Skermanella sp. TT6: one gene and its partner. The protein of the gene in region 2 interacts with the protein of the main gene of each other region in a pairwise test. Links are inferred from orthologs where the notes say so. Each region holds a gene or a part of one and is shown on either strand. Other genes may lie near its edges. The genes, in order: IGS68_RS10550 and murG.

Region 1 (8,389 bases), 760 kb from region 2 along the record:
TATCGGCGACCAGCAGGTCGTAAGGCTCGGTATCGAGCGCCTGGAGGGCCTGCTGGCCGTCCTCCACGTCCGTCACCGCGAAACCGGCATGCCTGAGCGCGCGGGCGACGAAGCTGCGCACCCCGGGGTCGTCCTCGGCGAGGAGGACCCGGTGCGCGGGAATTCCCGGAACTTCACTCATCGGCTGCTGAACCCGCGGCTGTCCTGATCGATACCGCCGCCAGTTAGCCACCGGAACGGACGGCGGTCCAGGACGCCGGCGAAGGACCGGGGCCCGCGCCCGGAGTAGTTCAGCCGCCGGTTCCCTGCTGGAAGGTGATGGCGATTTCGGCGATCACGCCGGGAGGTTCGCGCATCTCGCTCTGGAAGGTCGCGATCTCGCCGGGGAGCAGCGTCTCGTGCGAGGCGGTGAAGCTCCAGTCGCCGACGGGGACCTTGTCCGGTCCCAGGGTCACCGCGCGAAGCGGCGGCACCGCACGCTCCCGGTCCGAGACGTTGGTGATCTGCCCTTCGATCACGAGGATCGTGATGCCATCCTCGACCCGCTTCTCGGACCGGACGTTCTGGAGCTGCAACCCGGCGCCCAGCGCCTCGACCGGCAGGCCGATGGTCTCGAACAGCCTTGCCGAGGGGGGCCAGATCTCGGCGATCTCCTGCCGCATGAACAGCCCGCCGGCCAGAAGCAGCACGACCGCCGCCGCCGCGGAGACGATCAGCGGAGCTTTCGACTTGGGCTTCGGCGGCACAGGCTTGCGGATCGCCGGCAGGTTGGATCCGGGCGGGATCGGCTTGACCTCGATCTCCTCCGGCGGGGGTGCCAGATCGACGGGCTTGGGCATGTCCACCGGCGGGCGCTGCATCCAGCTGTGGCCGCACTTGGCGCAACGCACCATGCGCCCGTCCCTGCCCAGGGTGGCGGGGTCGACCAGATAGCGGGTAGAACAGGCCGGGCAGGTGAGAATCATAAAAGCTATGAAGAAATCGTGGAATCGCAGGATGTCTTATAGAAACTAAGGAGGTATTAAGCAAGTCGGGGGCTTGCTTCATATGCCGAAGCGCCGCTGGTATAGACGCCTTCGGGCGCGCCGTGCGATGCTGCCCGCCGTCCAGGGTTGCGAAGGTGGAAGGATTTGATTCGTTTCGAGAATGTCGGTATGCGCTACGGCAATGGGCCGGAGGTGCTGCGGGACGTCAGCTTCACGTTGGAACCCGGGACGTTCCATTTCCTGACCGGCGCCAGCGGCGCCGGCAAGTCCTCGCTGCTGCGCCTGATGTATCTGGCGCACCGGCCGTCGCGCGGGCTGATCACCATGTTCGGCCACGACATCGCGTCGCTGAAGCGGGGCGAGCTGCCGCCGCTGCGCCGCCGCATCGGAGTGGTTTTCCAGAATTTTCGCCTGCTCGACCATCTCTCGGCGCTGGACAACGTGGCATTGCCGCTGCGGGTCGCCGGAGCGCGTGAGTCGCAGGTGCGCGAGCATGTGGCGGAGCTTCTGAGCTGGGTCGGCCTGGGCGACCACCTGAACGACAAGCCGGCGACGCTGTCGGGCGGCCAGCAGCAGCGAGTCGCCATCGCGCGGGCGGTCATCACGCGGCCCAGCCTCCTGCTCGCCGACGAGCCGACCGGCAACGTGGACGACAGGATCGGCATGCGCCTGCTCCACCTGTTCGAGGAACTGAACAAGCTCGGCACGACCATCGTGATCGCGACCCATAACGAAATGATGATAGAACGGTTCGGCTACGCCCGCATGGTGCTCGACAAGGGCATGCTCCAGCACCTGCCGCGGGGCGGCGGCGCAACCCGGATCGCCTGATGTTCCGCACCCACTACGATCTGCCGCTTCAACGCGACGTGACGGGACGGTTCCTGCCCTGGATCATCGCCCTGATGGTCTATCTGGCGATCCTCGCGATGGCCGGGTCCATGGTGCTGTCCGACATGGCGCGGCGCTGGGACCGCGGCCTTGCCGGAACCCTGACCGTCCAGGTGCCGCCGCTGCCCGAGGGAACGCCGGCGCTGGACCAGCGCGTCCAGTCCGCGCTGGGCGTGCTTCGCGCCACGCCGGGAATCGCCAGGGCCGATCCCCTGCCCCGCCAGGATCTGCAGGGCCTGCTGGAGCCGTGGCTGGGCACCGGCGCGCTGAACGCCGACCTGCCCGTGCCGGCCATGATCGACGTGGCCCTGGCCGGCGGCAGGATCGACATGAACGGCCTTGCCCAGCGGCTCAGGGCAGCGGTGCCCGGAGCCGAGCTGGACGACCACGCGGCTTGGCTGAAGGATCTGCTCGCGATCGCCCGGGCGGTCGAGGCGGTGGCGCTGGGAATACTCGCGCTGGTCGGCGGGGCCGCGGTCGCGACGGTGATCTTCGTCTCCCGCGCCGGCCTCGCGATCCACGGGCAGGTGGTCGAGCTGCTGCATGTCATGGGAGCGCCCGACCGCTACGTCGCCCGCCAGTTCCAGAGCCATGTGCTGGGACTTGCGATCCGCGGCGGGATCATCGGGACGGTGCTGGCGGCGGCGACCCTGATCGCCCTGAAGCGGGCCGGAGGGGAGTATGCGGCCGGCCTGATGCCCGACATGGCGCTGAACCAGCTTCAGCTGGTGTCCCTGGCCGCCGTCCCGGCGATCGCGGCCGTCCTGGCGGCGGTGACCGCCCGGATCACCGTCATGCGCGCCCTGGCGCGGATGCCGTGATCCTGGCGCAGCGCGTCGCGCGCGTGCTGCTGCCGCCGGCCGCGCTGCTGGGTCTGGCCCTGGTCTGCTGGCTCGGCGGGCTGGTCTGGTTCGCCCAGACCATCCCGAGGGAGGACGGCTGGGCCGACCGCGCGACCGACGCCATCGTCGTCCTGACCGGCGGCAGCGAGCGGATCAGCACGGGGGTCCAGCTCCTCTCCCGCGGCCTGGGTCGGACCCTGTTCGTGTCCGGCGTCCATCAGGGCGTCGACCTTCGTGACATGCTGCGGGCGGCCAGGCTGGAGCCGAGCACCCTGGAATGCTGCATCGTGCTGGGCTACGAAGCCGGCGACACGGTCGGCAACGCCGCGGAGACGGCGGCCTGGATGCGGAGCCGGAGTTACGAATCGCTGCGCCTCGTGACATCGAACTACCATATGCGGCGCAGCCTGCTGGAGTTCGGCATGGCGATGCCCCAGGTGGACGTGGTACCGCATCCCGTCGCTCCCGACGCGGTCAAGCTGGCGGACTGGTGGCGCTGGCCCGGAACGCTGGCGCTGATCGTCAACGAGTACAACAAGTACCTGTTCGCCCTGGCGCGCTATACGCTGTCGTCCTGATGCCGAGCCCCGGCAGGAATGATCCGAACCATGCCCAAACCACCCCGCCCCCGTCCCCAGCCCGGCAAGGGCGCCCCCCGGTTCAAGGCGGCGGGCCGCCGGCCTCCCGGCAGGGCCGCTCCCGAGCTGATGGACCGCCCGGAAAGGCCCGAACCGCCGCAGGAGAAGCTGCTTCGGATCACCGGCCTTCCGGCGGTCTCCGCGCTGTTCGAGCGCAACGGCCGGCTGGTCGAGCGCCTGTTCTTCGACGAGCGGAACGCCGGGGCGGTCGCCGCCTTCTGCCGCGACCTGGCGAAGGCGCGCAAGCCCTACCGGCAGGTCGATACCGACGAGCTGGCGCGGGTCGCGGGAACGGTCCTGCACGGCGGCGTCGTGGCGGTGACCCGGCCCCGTCCCCTCCCGGCGTTCGATCCGGCCGAAGCGTCCCGCTGGGCGGCGGAAGGCAAGCCGCTGCTGCTGCTGGACGGCATCGGCAACCCGCACAACCTGGGCGCCATCGTGCGGACTGCGGCCTTCTTCGGGCTGGAGCGGATCGTCATATCCGACCATCCCGCGCAGGCCGGCCCGTCCGAAGCGAGCTACCGGGTCGCCGAGGGCGGGATGGAGCATGTCAGGCTCTACCGCGCGACCGGCTTCGCGCGGGTGCTGAAGCAGCTGGCGTCCAGCTACCGGGTGCTGGGAACCGCGCTGGGACGCGGGGAGCCGCTGGACCAGCCCGCCGACCGCCGGCCGACGGCCATCGTGCTCGGCAACGAGGAGGACGGACTGGGGCGCGAAATCCTGGACGCCTGCGAGGGAGTCGTGACCCTGGCGGGATCGGGCCGGGTCCAGTCGCTCAACGTCGCGGCCACCGCGGCGATCCTGATCCACGAACTGACCAGGGCGCGACCCTCCGTCCGCCAAGCCGGACTGGCGTCCGGCGCCCGGGCGCGCTAGAAGGGACGCCGCGCCGGGCGACCGGCGCATCCGACCGTGCGAGATACCTCCATTCAGAAGGCCTTGTCCAAGACGCCCATGACCGTCGCCCGTTCGCTCCTGTTCAATATCGCGTTCTTCACCTGGACGACGGTGTGCTGCTTCGGCCTGCTGTGGATGCTGCTGCTGCCGCGCCGGCAGATGGTGCATGTGGTGGAGTGGTACCTGCGGACCGTCTATTTCCTGGAGCGCGCGATCCTGGGGCTGGACTACGAGGTGCGCGGGCTGGAGAACGTCCCGCGGAACGGCTCCTACATCCTGGCGGCCAAGCACCAGTCCGCCTGGGAGACCATGAAGCTCCACCTGCTGATCGACGACCCGGCGATCATCCTGAAGCGCGAGCTGCTGTTCCTCCCGATCTGGGGCTGGTACGCCGCCAAGGCCCGGATGATCGCGGTCGACCGGAGTGCCCGCGGCAGGGCCATCGCATCGATGGTCGAGGGAGCCGCCCGGGTTAAGTCCGAAGGAAGGCCGATCGTCATTTTTCCCCAGGGAACCAGGACGGCCATCGGACGTTACCTCCCCTACCGGGTGGGGGTAGGAGTGCTCTACAAGGAACTGGACCTGCCGATCGTGCCCATGGCGCTGAATTCCGGCGTCTACTGGGGCCGGCGCAGTTTCCGGAAACGGAGCGGGAAAATTCTGGTGGAGTTCCTTCCGCCGATCGAGCCGGGCCTCGGACGGGACGCGGCGCTGGCGGAACTGGAAACCAGGCTGGAGGCGGCGACCGATCGACTGGTGGTGGAAGCGGGCGGCCCTCCCACGCAGAAGCCGGCCAAGCAGGTGCCCCAAGGAGCGCCGGCAGCAATGCCCTGACTTTTTCAGCCTGTGGAAAACTCTGTGGATGTGCGCGTCGGCGTTGCACCGGATGCGGCTCGCGTGCAATACCGGCCGATCTGTCCGGTTTACGACCGCCTTAAGAACATATCGGGAACAAAATCGGCTTGACCCGGGCGGACAAAGACACCAATTTTCCGGATAGGCCTGAAGAACTCCACGAAAATCCTTGTTGAACAATAAGTTTGACGTTTTCATCGCAGCCAGGAGCGGTGGCGGACGGAGACCAGCATGACCTCGGTGGCAGCCATATCCCAGCAGATCTGGGATATGAAATACCGGTTGAAGCTGCTTGACGGGCAGCCTGTGGACAAAACGGTCAGCGACACTTGGACGCGCGTGGCCAAGGCCCTGGCCGAGCCCGAAAGAGATCCCGCAGCGTGGGTCCCCCGATTCGCCGAAGCGCTGGCCGACTACCAGTTCCTGCCCGCCGGCCGGATCCTCGCGGGCGCCGGTACCGGACGCAACGTCACCCTGTTCAATTGCTTCGTCATGGGACGGATTCCGGACGACATGGGCGGCATCTTCGCCCACCTGCGGGAAGCGGCGCTGACCATGCAGCAGGGCGGCGGCATCGGCTACGACTTCTCGACGCTCCGCCCCAAGGGCGCCGCGGTGCTGGGCGTGGGGGCCGACGCCTCCGGCCCGCTGTCCTTCATGGACGTGTGGGACGCCATGTGCCGCACGATCATGAGCGCCGGACACCGGCGCGGCGCCATGATGGCGACCCTGCGATGCGACCACCCGGATATCGAAGCCTTCGTCGAGGCGAAGCGCGAAGCCGGGCGCCTGCGGATGTTCAACCTGTCGGTCCTGGTGACCGACGCCTTCATGACGGCGGTCCGCCAGGACGACGCTTGGCCGCTCACCTTCAACGGCACCGTCTTCAAGACCCTGCAGGCCCGCGACCTGTGGGACCGCATCATGCGGGCGACATACGCCTATGCCGAACCGGGCGTCATCTTCATCGACCGGATCAACCAACACAATAATCTGTGGTACGTTGAGGATATCTCTGCAACCAATCCATGCGGGGAGCAGCCGCTGCCGCCCTATGGCGCCTGTCTGCTGGGATCGATCAACCTCGCGGCGCTTGTCCGGAAGCCATTCACCGAGCAGGCGCACCTGGATATGGACCGTCTGGCGGAATTGGTGCCCTTGGCCGTCCGCATGATGGACAACGTGGTCGATGCCTCCCGCTTCCCGCTGCCCGAGCAATTGGCGGAGGCGAAGGCGAAGCGGCGGATCGGGCTGGGTGTCACGGGATTGGCCGATGCCCTGATCCTGTGCCGGGCGCGCTACGGCAGCGAGCAGGCGGTCGCCCTGACGGAGCAGTGGCTGGCGGCCCTGCGCCGGCACGCCTATCTGGCCTCGACCCGGCTTGCCGCCGAGAAGGGCAGCTTTCCGCTGTTCGACGCGGAGAAGTTCCTGGCGGGCGCCAATGCGCTGACGCTCGACACGGACGTACGCGACGCCATAGCGGCGTATGGCCTGCGCAACGCGCTACTGACGTCGATCGCGCCGACCGGCACGATCTCGCTGTTCGCCGACAACATCTCGTCCGGGATCGAGCCCGTCTTCGCCTACAGCTACGACCGGAACGTGCTGATGCCCGACGGCTCGCGCCGTCAGGAGGAGGTCTCCGACCATGCCTTCCGGCTGTTCCGGCAGATGTTCGGGGAGCAGGCTCCCCTGCCCGACTACTTCGTCGACGTGCAGGCGCTCAGCCCGGCCGACCATGTGGTGATGCAGGCGGTCGCCCAGAAATACGTCGACAGCAGCATTTCCAAGACGATCAACTGCCCCGAGGACCTGTCGTTCGAGTCGTTCAAGGATGTCTATGTCCACGCCTTCGAGCTTGGCTGCAAGGGCTGCACGACATACCGCCCCAACGAGGTGACCGGTTCGGTGCTCTCGGTGAAGAAGGCGGAGGAGAAAGCCAAGACTCCGCCTGCCGCGCCATCCACTCCGGCAACGGTGCAGGATGCGGGCGCCGTGGTCTACATGACCCAGCCGCTCGACCGGCCGGACGTGCTTCCCGGGCAAACCTACAAGGTCCGCTGGCCGGAGAGCGACCACGCCCTCTACATCACCCTGAACGACATCATCCAGGACGGGCGGCGGAGGCCGTTCGAAGTCTTCATAAACTCCAAGAACATGGAGCATTATGCCTGGACCGTGGCGCTGACGCGCATGATCAGCGCGGTGTTCCGGCGCGGCGGCGACATCGCCTTCGTGGTGGAGGAGCTGAAGGCGGTGTTCGACCCGCGCGGCGGCCAATGGATGAACGGCCGCTACGTTCCCTCGCTGCTGGCCGCCATCGGCGAGGTGATCGAGCGGCACATGATCGGGATCGGCTTCCTGCCCGAACACGGCGAGGGCGGCGGGACGGCGGAACCCGTGCGCCGGGCGGTCGGCGCGCCGGGCGGCCACCAGCGCCAGTGCCCGCAATGCGGCCAGCCCGGACTAGTCCGCCAGGAAGGGTGCGACCAATGCCCGAACTGCGGCTATTCGAAATGTAGCTGAGGAAGGCCGGGCGTTGGGTGGCCGTCAGGACTTGGTCGCCACGCCCCGGGTCTCGACGAAGGACTGCATCGCGCGGATAAGGTGCTCGCCGTAGCGGATCGGTTCGAGATGGGGCGGTCTTTCCGCCGACGGGATCGGATGCATCACCGCATCGACCGCGGGTTCGAAGAAGAACGGCGCGGAGAAGCGCTCGCGCCCGTCGCCCAGCACGCGATGCGCGGTCGCGACGAAGCGCCGGTCTGTCCAGTGCTGGAGCGCCCCGCCGAGGTTCACCACGAACGAGTCCGCCAGCGGCGGAACGTCGATCCACCGGCCGGCGCCGTTGCGGACCTGGAGCCCGCCGGTGTCGTCCTGATAGAGCAGCGTCAGCAGGCCGGAGTCCACGTGGTTCTCCGCCATGACGGGCCGCCGGACGCCGTCATGGACGACATGTCCGTCGGCCACGCCCACCAGGGACGCGTCGGTCCGCGGCGGGTAATGCAGCAGGCGCAGGGTCGAGTTGGTCGCTTCGAAGTGCGGATCGAACCACCCCTCCTCCAGGCCCAGGTAGCGGGCCATGGAACGCATCAGGATCCTGCCCAGGTCCGTCATGGCCGCGTAGTGAGCGCCGATCTCGGCCCGCCAGCCGGGCAGGTCCGCCTCGTCCGGCCAGACGTTGCGTTCGATCAGCGGATGTTCCAGGGGATAGCGCGGATCGCCGTGAACGAACTCCGGCCCGACGTCGATCCCCTCCTTGAACGACAGGTCGCCGTCG
Region 2 (8,530 bases):
CGACGAACTCGACGCCTTCCAGGTTCGACTTGATCATGTTGTTGACGGCGTTGCCGCCAGCCCCGCCGACGCCGAACACCGTGATGTGCGGCCGCAGATCCACTTCGATTTCCGGCATGCTGAGATTGATCATGACAGCCTCCAGTTCCCTTCGAATTCGCCCGAATTCAATTCCATGAATTCATGTTGGTTTTCACACCGCCGGTCAGTGCCGGCCTGCATATCGCCCGTCGTGTCCGATCGCTTTCACGGATGCGGGCGTCTCTGTCCCGGCATCCGCGCGGCGCGCTGTTCCGCTTTGTCGACTGTTCCTGGCCCCGGCTCATAGGTTCTCCTTCAGCCAGAGGCTCACGCGTCCCCAAAGATGTTTCGGCGGTTCCGCCTCGGCGCTGAAGCCCGGAAGCTCCGCGTGGCTCTGCACCGCGAAGGCCAGCAGCCCCGCCGCCGTCGAGAAGGCGGGACCGCCGGTGGCTTCCGCCAGCCCGTCGATCCGCATCGGCCGGCCGAGCCGGACCTGCTTGTCCAGGATGAGCTGGGCCAGCTCGCGCGTGCCCGGCAGCTGGCTGGCGGCGCCCGTCAGCACGACCCGGCGGCCGGCCACCTTGCCCATGCCGCTGACTTCCAGGCGGGCGCGGACCAGTTCGAAGATCTCCTCCAGCCGGGGCTGGATGATGCCGACCAGCAGGGACTTGGGGACGTGGTTGGCCTGGGCCGGCTCGTCCTCGCCGACCTGGGGCACGTCGATGATCTCGCGCTCGTCGGCGACGTTGGCGATGGCGCTGCCGTACAGGGTCTTCATGCGCTCCGCGTGGGCCACGGGCGTGGTCAGGCCCCGCGCGATGTCGTTCGTCACGTGGCTGCCGCCGACCGGCACGCAGTCGGTGTAGACGCACTTGCCGTCGAAGAAGACCGAGATGGTCGTGGTGCCGCCCCCCATGTCGATCAGGGTGCAGCCCAGCTCCATCTCGTCCTCGACCAGGGCCGCGAGGCCGCTGGCGAAGGGGGAGACGACGAAGCTCTCGATGTCCAGGTGGCAGCGGGCGACGCAGGTGGCGAGATTGCGGACCGCGCTCGATCCCGCGGTCACGGTGTGGAGCTGGACTCCCAGCTTCTCGCCGAACATGCCGCGGGGGTCGCGGATGCCGCGGTTGCCGTCCATCGAATAGCCGACCGCGATGGAGTGGATCAGCTCCTGGTCGGCGTTGCCCTGGAACTGGCGAGCCTGGGCCAGGGCCCGGCGCACGTCGGCGTCGCCGACCTCGTGCCCGCCGATCGGGATCTCGACGTTGGTCGTCTGCGAGACCGGCTGGCCGCCGGAGATGTTGACCAGCACCTCGCGGATCGTCTCGCCCGCCATCTGCTCCGCGGCGTGGACGGTCGTGCCGATCGCCTGTTCCGCCGCGTCCATGTCGACGATGGTGCCGGCCCTCAGGCCGCGTGATACCTGATGGCCGATCCCGATGATCCGCAACGCGCCGCCATCCTCGACCCGCGCGATGAAGCAGCAGACCTTGGTTGTGCCGACGTCCAGCGCGGCGATTACCCCGCCGCGCACCGGTCGCTTCACTCTCTTGCTCCCGTTGAAGGCCATCGCTTCGCTCGCAGTCCCCTCAGGCCTCGGCCTAACGCAGTAATCACTTTATCATCCCAAGATACAGTATTTCAAACGGCGATTGCCTTACTGCATTTGGTATGTATTACCTATTTCGGTTAGTCGGATACGGCTTTAGATCTTTTCCTCAGGCACACGGCGACGTTGTGCCGCAGTCGCCGAAGTCTGGATCACCAGCCGGTCCGGCAGGCGGAGGTCGACGGCGACTATGTCGCGATCAAGCACCGGTTGCTTCAGCTCCTGCTCGGCCAGATGCTTCAGGGCGCCGCCGATGTCGCTCTCCGGCAGGCGGACCACGACGCCGTTGGCCAGATGCAGGTCCCAGCGCCGGCCGCCGACGCGGCTGGCGGCATTGACCCGCTCGAACAGCGCGGGCACGGTCGCCAGGTGCCCCAGCAGTTCCGGCGCGTGTTTCGGCGCATCGGCGCCGATGATCTGGAGCAGGTTGTTGTAGCGGCCCAATTCGCGCTCGGTCAGCACCTCGCCGTCGCGGTCGATCAGCGCCAGCTTCCCGTCGCGCTGCCACAGCGCCATCGGCCTGCGCTCGTCCAGCTTGACGAACACGGTGTCGGGCAGGCGGCGTTCGACCGTGGCGGTCGCGACCCAGCGCAGCCGTTCCAGGCCGGCGCGCGCCGCCTCCGGATCGAACCGCAGGATCGGGTCGCCGCGCTTGACCTGGATCGCCGCCATCACGGCGTTCCGGTCGGTCTCGACCCGGCCTTCGACCAGCACCTCCTGGACCTCCAGCCCGGCATCGACGGTCAGGTCGATCAGGGCGGCGGTCGTCCGGTCGGCCATGGTGCCGAACCACCCGGTCTGATAGGCCCAGGCCCCGGCGCCGCCGGCCAGCAGGATCGGGAACGCGATCAGGCCCAGGCGCATCGCCTTCTCGGTCCAGCGCGGCCAGGACCGGCGGCGGTTCGCCTTCTCCGTGGCCTTCTGGGTGGCGTTGCGCGCGCGCTCCGCCGTGCGGGCGCGAAGGTCGCGTGGCGCGCAGAGGGTCGGCTTGTTCACACGTGACATGCGGCGTTCTCCACCATCCAGACGACCAGTTCGGCAAAGGATATACCCAGATGTGCCGCCTGTTCGGGAACCAAGGACAGGGGGGTCATACCGGGCTGTGTGTTAATTTCTAGGAAATAAACTCCGGCGCTATCCTTAATTGCATCGTCCCAACGGAAGTCGCTGCGGCTCACCCCGGCACAGCCCAAAGTCCGGTGGGCGAGCAGGGCCATCCGCATGGCCTCGTCCAGAACGGCCTGCGGGGCGGGGGCCGGGACGAGGTGCGTAGCCCGACCGTCGGTATACTTCGCCGAATAGTCATAGAAGCCGGAATGGGGCCGGATCTCGGTCACGGTCAGGGCACGGTCGCCCATCACCGCGACGGTCAGGTCGCGGCCGGGGATGTATTGCTCGATCAGGACCGTCTCGCCGTGGTTCCAGCTCTCGGCGTCCACCAGGTCGCGGTTGTCCCCCGGGCGGACGATCCGGATGCCGACGCTCGATCCCTCGTTGTTGGGCTTCAGCACATAGGGGGCTGGCATGATGTCGCCGGCCAGCACCTGCTCCCGCGTCGCCACCATCCCCTTGGGCGAGCGGACGCCGACGCTCTCCAGCAACCGCTTGGTCAGCGTCTTGTCCATGGCGATCGCGGAGGCCGTCATGCCGGAATGGGTGTAGCGCAGGCCCAGGATGTCCAGCACGCCCTGGATCGTCCCGTCCTCGCCGCCGCGGCCGTGCAGCGCGTTGAACACCACGTCGGGGCGCGGCGTCAGGGCGGCCATCAGCGCGCCCAGGTCGCGGCTCACGTCGATCTCGGTGACCCGGTAGCCGCTCTCCCGCAGCGCCCTGGCCGCGGCGGCGCCGCTGACCAGCGACACCTCCCGCTCGGCCGACCAGCCGCCCAGCAGGACGGCGACATGCTGCGGCTTCGCGGTCATGGCGTGCTCCCCGGAATGGTCTTGCCCGGCGCGGGAACGCCGATGCGGCGGATTTCCCAGCGCAGCTCGATGCCCGACGTCTCGTAGACGCGGCGGCGGACCTCCTCGCCCAGGGACTCCAGGTCGTCCGCCGTGGCGGAACCCAGGTTGAGCAGGAAGTTGCAGTGCTTCTCCGACACCTGCGCGCCGCCGATCATCAGGCCCCGGCAGCCGGCGCGGTCGATCAGCGCCCAGGCCTTCTCGCCCGGCGGGTTGGCGAAGGTCGAGCCGCCGGTCCGCGCGCGCACCGGCTGGCTGTCGGCCCGGGCCGACGAGATCTCGTGCATGCGGTGGCCGATCCCGGCAGGATCGCCGGGATGCCCGCGCAGCGTGGCGCCGGTGAAGATCCAATCCTCCGGCACCGCGCAGTGCCGGTAGGTCAGGCCCAGCGCCCCTCGGTCCAGAACGTGCTCCCGCCCCTGGCGGTCCAGGGCGGTGGCCGAGACCACCACGTCGGACAGTTCGCGGCCGTAGGCGCCGCCGTTCATGCGGAGCGCGCCGCCGATCGTGCCGGGGATGCCCGACAGGAACTCCAGCCCGGCGATGCCGGCGTCGCGCGCCGCCACCGCGACGTTCAGGTCCAGCGCGGCGGCGCCGGCGCGGATCTCCATGCCGTCCGCCGTCCCGCCGTCCACGGCTATCTCGGCGAAGGCGCGGCCCAGCCGGACCACGACGCCGGGCACGCCGCCGTCGCGCACCAGCAGGTTCGACGCGACGCCGATCACGGTCACCGGCACGTCGGCCGGGCAGCCCGCCAGGAAGCCGGCCAGGTCGGCGGCGTCGGCCGGCCTGAACATCACCTCCGCCGGACCGCCGACGCGGAACCAGGTGACGTTCGCCAGCGGCGCGTTCGCGGTCACCCGTCCGCGCACCGCCGGCAGGCGGTCGATCAGGTGGGGCTCGTGGTGGTGCATGGGAGCGGCCGCCGTCATCGGTTCTTGCCTCCCTCGGTGCCGTGGAGCTTGTCCAGCTCGCCGGGCAGGGCGTTGGCCCAGGCGGTGATGTTGCCGGCGCCCAGGCAGACGACGAAGTCGCCGGGCTGGGCGAGGTCGCGGACCATGGAGGGAAGGGCTTCCGCCGACGGCAGCGGCAGCACCTGGCGGTGGCCGCGCATCCGGAGCCCCTCTACCAGGCCGTCGCGGTCGGCGCCCTCGATCGGCTGCTCGCCGGCGGCATAGACGTCGGCGACCAGGACAGTGTCGGCGTCGTTGAAACAGGCGCAGAAATCCTCGAACAGGCTGTGCAGCCGGCTGTAGCGGTGCGGCTGGACCACCGCGATGGTCCGGCCGGTCCCGGCGGTCCGCGCCGCCTTCAGCACGGCGGCGATCTCCACCGGGTGGTGGCCGTAATCGTCGATCACGGTGACGCCGTTGCTCTCCCCCGTCTTGGTGAAGCGCCGCTTGACGCCGGAGAAGCGGGCGAAGCTGGACCGGATCTTGTCGCCGTCGATGCCCATCTCGTTGCCGACCGCGATGGCCGCCAGGCTGTTCTGCACGTTGTGCAGCCCGAACATCGGCAGGTGGATGCCCTCGATCACGCGCGGCTCCCCGGCGACGCGGTCGCTGAGCGCCACGTCGAAGCGGGCGCCGTCGGTCCCGGTCACCACGTCCACCGCGCGCACGTCGGCCTGCGGGCTGAAGCCGTAGGTCACGATCCGGCGGTCGGCGACGCGCGGGATCATCGCCTGGACCTCGGGATGGTCGATGCACAGCGCCGCGAAGCCGTAGAAGGGGATGTTCTGCACGAAGCTGTCGAAGGCGGAGCGGACCCCGTCGAAGGTCCCGTAATGGTCCAGGTGCTCGGGGTCGATGTTGGTCACGACGGTGATCAGCGCCGGCAGCTTGGTGAAGGTGCCGTCGCTCTCGTCCGCCTCGACCACCATCCAGTCGCCGGCGCCCAGGCGGGTGTTGGTGCCGTAGGCGTTGATGATGCCGCCGTTGATCACGGTCGGGTCCAGCCCGGCGCCTTCCAGCAGGGTGCCGACCATGCTGGTGGTCGTGGTCTTGCCGTGGGTGCCGCCGATCGCGATCGACCATTTCAGCCGCATCAGCTCGCCCAGCATCTCGGCCCGGCGGACCACCGGGATCAGGGCGGTACGGGCCGCGGCGACCTCGGGATTGTCCTTCTTGACCGCGGAGGAGATCACCACGACCGAGGCGTCGGCCAGGTTCTCGCCGCGATGGCCGATCTCGACCGGGATGCCCAGGGCGCGCAGGCGCTTGACGTTGGCGCTGTCGGCGATGTCGGACCCGCGGACGGAATAACCCAGGTTCCGCAGCACCTCGGCGATGCCGCTCATGCCGATCCCGCCGATACCGACGAAGTGGATCGTCCCGATGGACAGGGGCAGGGCTCTCATTATTCGGCGGCCTCGGTGGAGTAACGGTCCGCGCCGGCCTTGGGCCGGTCGCTTCGGGGTGACGCGGCGCCCTTGGCGGCGCCAGGGGCGATGTCGATGACGATGTCGGCCAGGAGCGAGGCCGCGTCCGCGGCGCCGCGCGCGCGGGCCGCCTCGGCCGCCTTGGCCAGGGTGGCGGGCAGGTCGAGCAGGGCTTCCAGCCGGTCGGCCAGCGCCTTCGGCGTGAAGGCCGGCTGGGGCATCAGCCAGGCGCCGCCGGCATCGGCCACGGCCTGCGCGTTGGCGGTCTGGTGGTCGTCCATGGCGAACGGGTAGGGCACCAGCACGGCCGGCCGGCCGGCCGCGGCCAGCTCGGCTACGGTCGAGGCGCCCGAGCGGCAGATGGCGAGGTGGCAGGCCGCCAGCCGGTCCGGCACGTCGCGGAAGAAGCTGGACAGCTCGGCATCGACCCCGGCCCTGGCGAAGGCGGCCTTCGCCGCTTCCAGGTCCTCCGGCCGGCATTGCTGGGCGAGGCGGATGCGCTCCCGCAGCATGGCGGGCAGCAGCGCCAGCGCTTCCGGCACGATCTCGCTGAAGATCCGGGCCCCCTGGCTGCCGCCGACCACCAGCAGCCGAAGCTCGCCGCCCGGTTCCAGCGTCGGATAGGGCAGGTCGCGGACGGCGGTGACGGCCGGGCGCACCGGGTTGCCGGTCGTCACCAGCTTCGCCCGGTCGGCCGGCTTGACCGCCGACACGGTTGCGAAGCTGGTGGCGATCCGGGCGGCGCCCGACGCCAGCATCCGGTTGGCCCGGCCGAGCACCGCGTTCTGTTCGTGCAGCACGGTCGGCACGCCGGCCCGCTGCGCCATCAGCACCGTCGGGACCGACGGGTATCCGCCGAATCCCACCACGACGGAAGGCCGCAGGGCCGCGATCAGGCGCCGCGCCTGGAGGGCGCCCAGGCCCAGCTCGACGGCGCCGCGCAGCTTGCCCATCACGCCGCTGCCGAAGCTCGACGCGCGGATGCGGTGGACCTCGACCTCCGGCAGGGCGTCGCCGAAGGCCTTGCCGCGGCGGTCGGTGACCAGCACCACCCGGTTGCCGCGCGCCAGCAGCTCGCGGGCCAGCGCCTCCGCCGGGAACATGTGCCCGCCCGTGCCGCCCGCGGCCAGGACGACGGGGGCTTGCGTCTCGATGGGCGTCATGTCCCGTCTCCTCCGCCGAAGCGCTTGCGGGTCAGCGCCAGCACCATGCCCATGCCGAAGCCCAGCGCCAGCAGCGACGAGCCGCCGTAGCTGATGAAGGGCAGGGTCATGCCCTTGGTCGGCATCATGTGCAGGCTCGACGCCATGTTGATCCAGGCCTGGAGCCCGAACTGGGTCAGCAGCCCGGTGACCGCCAGGACGACGAACAGGTTGTCGTCGCGCATCACCCGCAGGAACCCGCGGATCACGATGAAGGCGAACAGCGTGATCAGGACGAGGCACCAGAACAGCCCCAGCTCCTCGCCGGCGACCGCGAAGATGAAGTCGGCATGGGCGTCCGGCAGCATCATCTTGATGCTGCCCTGGCCGGGGCCGGTACCGAAGGCGCCGCCGTTCTGGAACGCCTCCAGCGACCGGGTCACCTGGTAGTTGTCGCCCGCCGCCGGGTCGAGGAAGCGGTCGATGCGGCTCGACACGTGTGGGAACAGCATGTAGGCGCCGACCAGGCCGGTGATGCCCAGCACGCCCAGGATGGCGACCAGGACGATCGGCAGCCCCGCCAGGAAGAACTGGCAGAACCACACCACCGAGACGACGAAGGTCATGCCCAGGTCCGGCTGCATCATCAACAGCCCGACGATCATCAGGTACAGCATGATGGAGATGATCGCGCCGGGGAACCGGTCGCTGGTCTTGCCGTGGGCGAACAGCCAGGCGGCGACCACGGCGAAGGCCGGCTTGACGAACTCCGACGGCTGGATCGACAGGCCGGGGACATGGATCCAGCGGCGCGCACCCTTGATCTCGAAGCCGATGACCATGGTCAGCGCCAGCAGGATGGTGAAGAAGATGAAGGCGATCACCGCGGTCCGCCGGATCCCGCGAGGGCTCAGCAGCGAGACGCCGACCATCAGCATGCAGGCCGGGACCAGCATCAGGATGTGCCGCTGGACGAAGTGGAAATTGTCCAGCCCGATGCGTTCGGCCACGGCGGGGCTGGCCGCCTGGACCAGCACGATGCCGAGGCCCATCAGGACCGCCACCACCGCCAGCGTCCAGCGGTCCACCGTCCACCACCATTTGCCGAATATGGAATGGTCGGTCCGGGCGAAAGCGGTCATCCCGCGATTTCCTTCTTCACCAGAAAATCATTGACCAGGGCCGCGAACACCTCGCCGCGGTGCTCGAAGCTCCTGAACTGGTCCCAGGAGGCGCAGGCCGGCGACAGCAGCACGGTGGCGCCGGGGAGCGCCTCGTCCCGCGCCATGGCCGCCGCGGCCGGCACGGCAGCCTCCAGGGTTCCGCACCGGGTATAGGCGACACCGTGGCGGTCGAGCCACGCGGCGAATTGCTCCGTCGCCTGCCCGATCAGGAAGGCGTGGCGGATGCGCGGCAT

What was found.
Region 1: the proteins of murG (region 2) and IGS68_RS10550 interact in binary tests that used the Escherichia coli proteins (3 or more experiments, as listed by UniProt). The link is inferred for Skermanella sp. TT6 from one-to-one orthologs.

Annotation. Positions count from the first base shown.
Region 1 is NZ_CP067420.1:2,230,974-2,239,362, reverse strand. What follows is about bases 2,423-5,280. They hold IGS68_RS10550 (TrmH family RNA methyltransferase), read left to right. Parts: upstream 2,423-3,327; coding sequence 3,328-4,233; downstream 4,234-5,280. Other genes in these bases: IGS68_RS10545 (lysophospholipid acyltransferase family protein), read left to right, coding at 4,297-5,088; IGS68_RS10555 (YdcF family protein), read left to right, coding at 2,695-3,297; IGS68_RS10560 (cell division protein FtsX), read left to right, coding at 2,423-2,698. Outside these bases: IGS68_RS10575 (response regulator), read right to left, coding at 1-181; IGS68_RS10570 (MJ0042-type zinc finger domain-containing protein), read right to left, coding at 291-965; cell division ATP-binding protein FtsE, read left to right, coding at 1,155-1,817; more of IGS68_RS10560, read left to right, coding at 1,817-2,422; IGS68_RS10540 (adenosylcobalamin-dependent ribonucleoside-diphosphate reductase), read left to right, coding at 5,341-7,635; IGS68_RS10535 (isopenicillin N synthase family dioxygenase), read right to left, coding at 7,660-8,389.
Region 2 is NZ_CP067420.1:1,468,605-1,477,134, forward strand. What follows is about bases 5,043-8,041. They hold murG (undecaprenyldiphospho-muramoylpentapeptide beta-N-acetylglucosaminyltransferase), read right to left. Parts: upstream 7,135-8,041; coding sequence 5,950-7,134; downstream 5,043-5,949. Other genes in these bases: ftsW (putative lipid II flippase FtsW), read right to left, coding at 7,131-8,041. In the rest of the region: cell division protein FtsZ, read right to left, coding at 1-133; cell division protein FtsA, read right to left, coding at 323-1,591; IGS68_RS06835 (cell division protein FtsQ/DivIB), read right to left, coding at 1,727-2,635; IGS68_RS06840 (D-alanine--D-alanine ligase), read right to left, coding at 2,623-3,552; murB (UDP-N-acetylmuramate dehydrogenase), read right to left, coding at 3,549-4,523; more of ftsW, read right to left, coding at 8,042-8,255; murD (UDP-N-acetylmuramoyl-L-alanine--D-glutamate ligase), read right to left, coding at 8,252-8,530. UniProt on the Escherichia coli protein: Cell wall formation. Catalyzes the transfer of a GlcNAc subunit on undecaprenyl-pyrophosphoryl-MurNAc-pentapeptide (lipid intermediate I) to form undecaprenyl-pyrophosphoryl-MurNAc-(pentapeptide)GlcNAc (lipid intermediate II).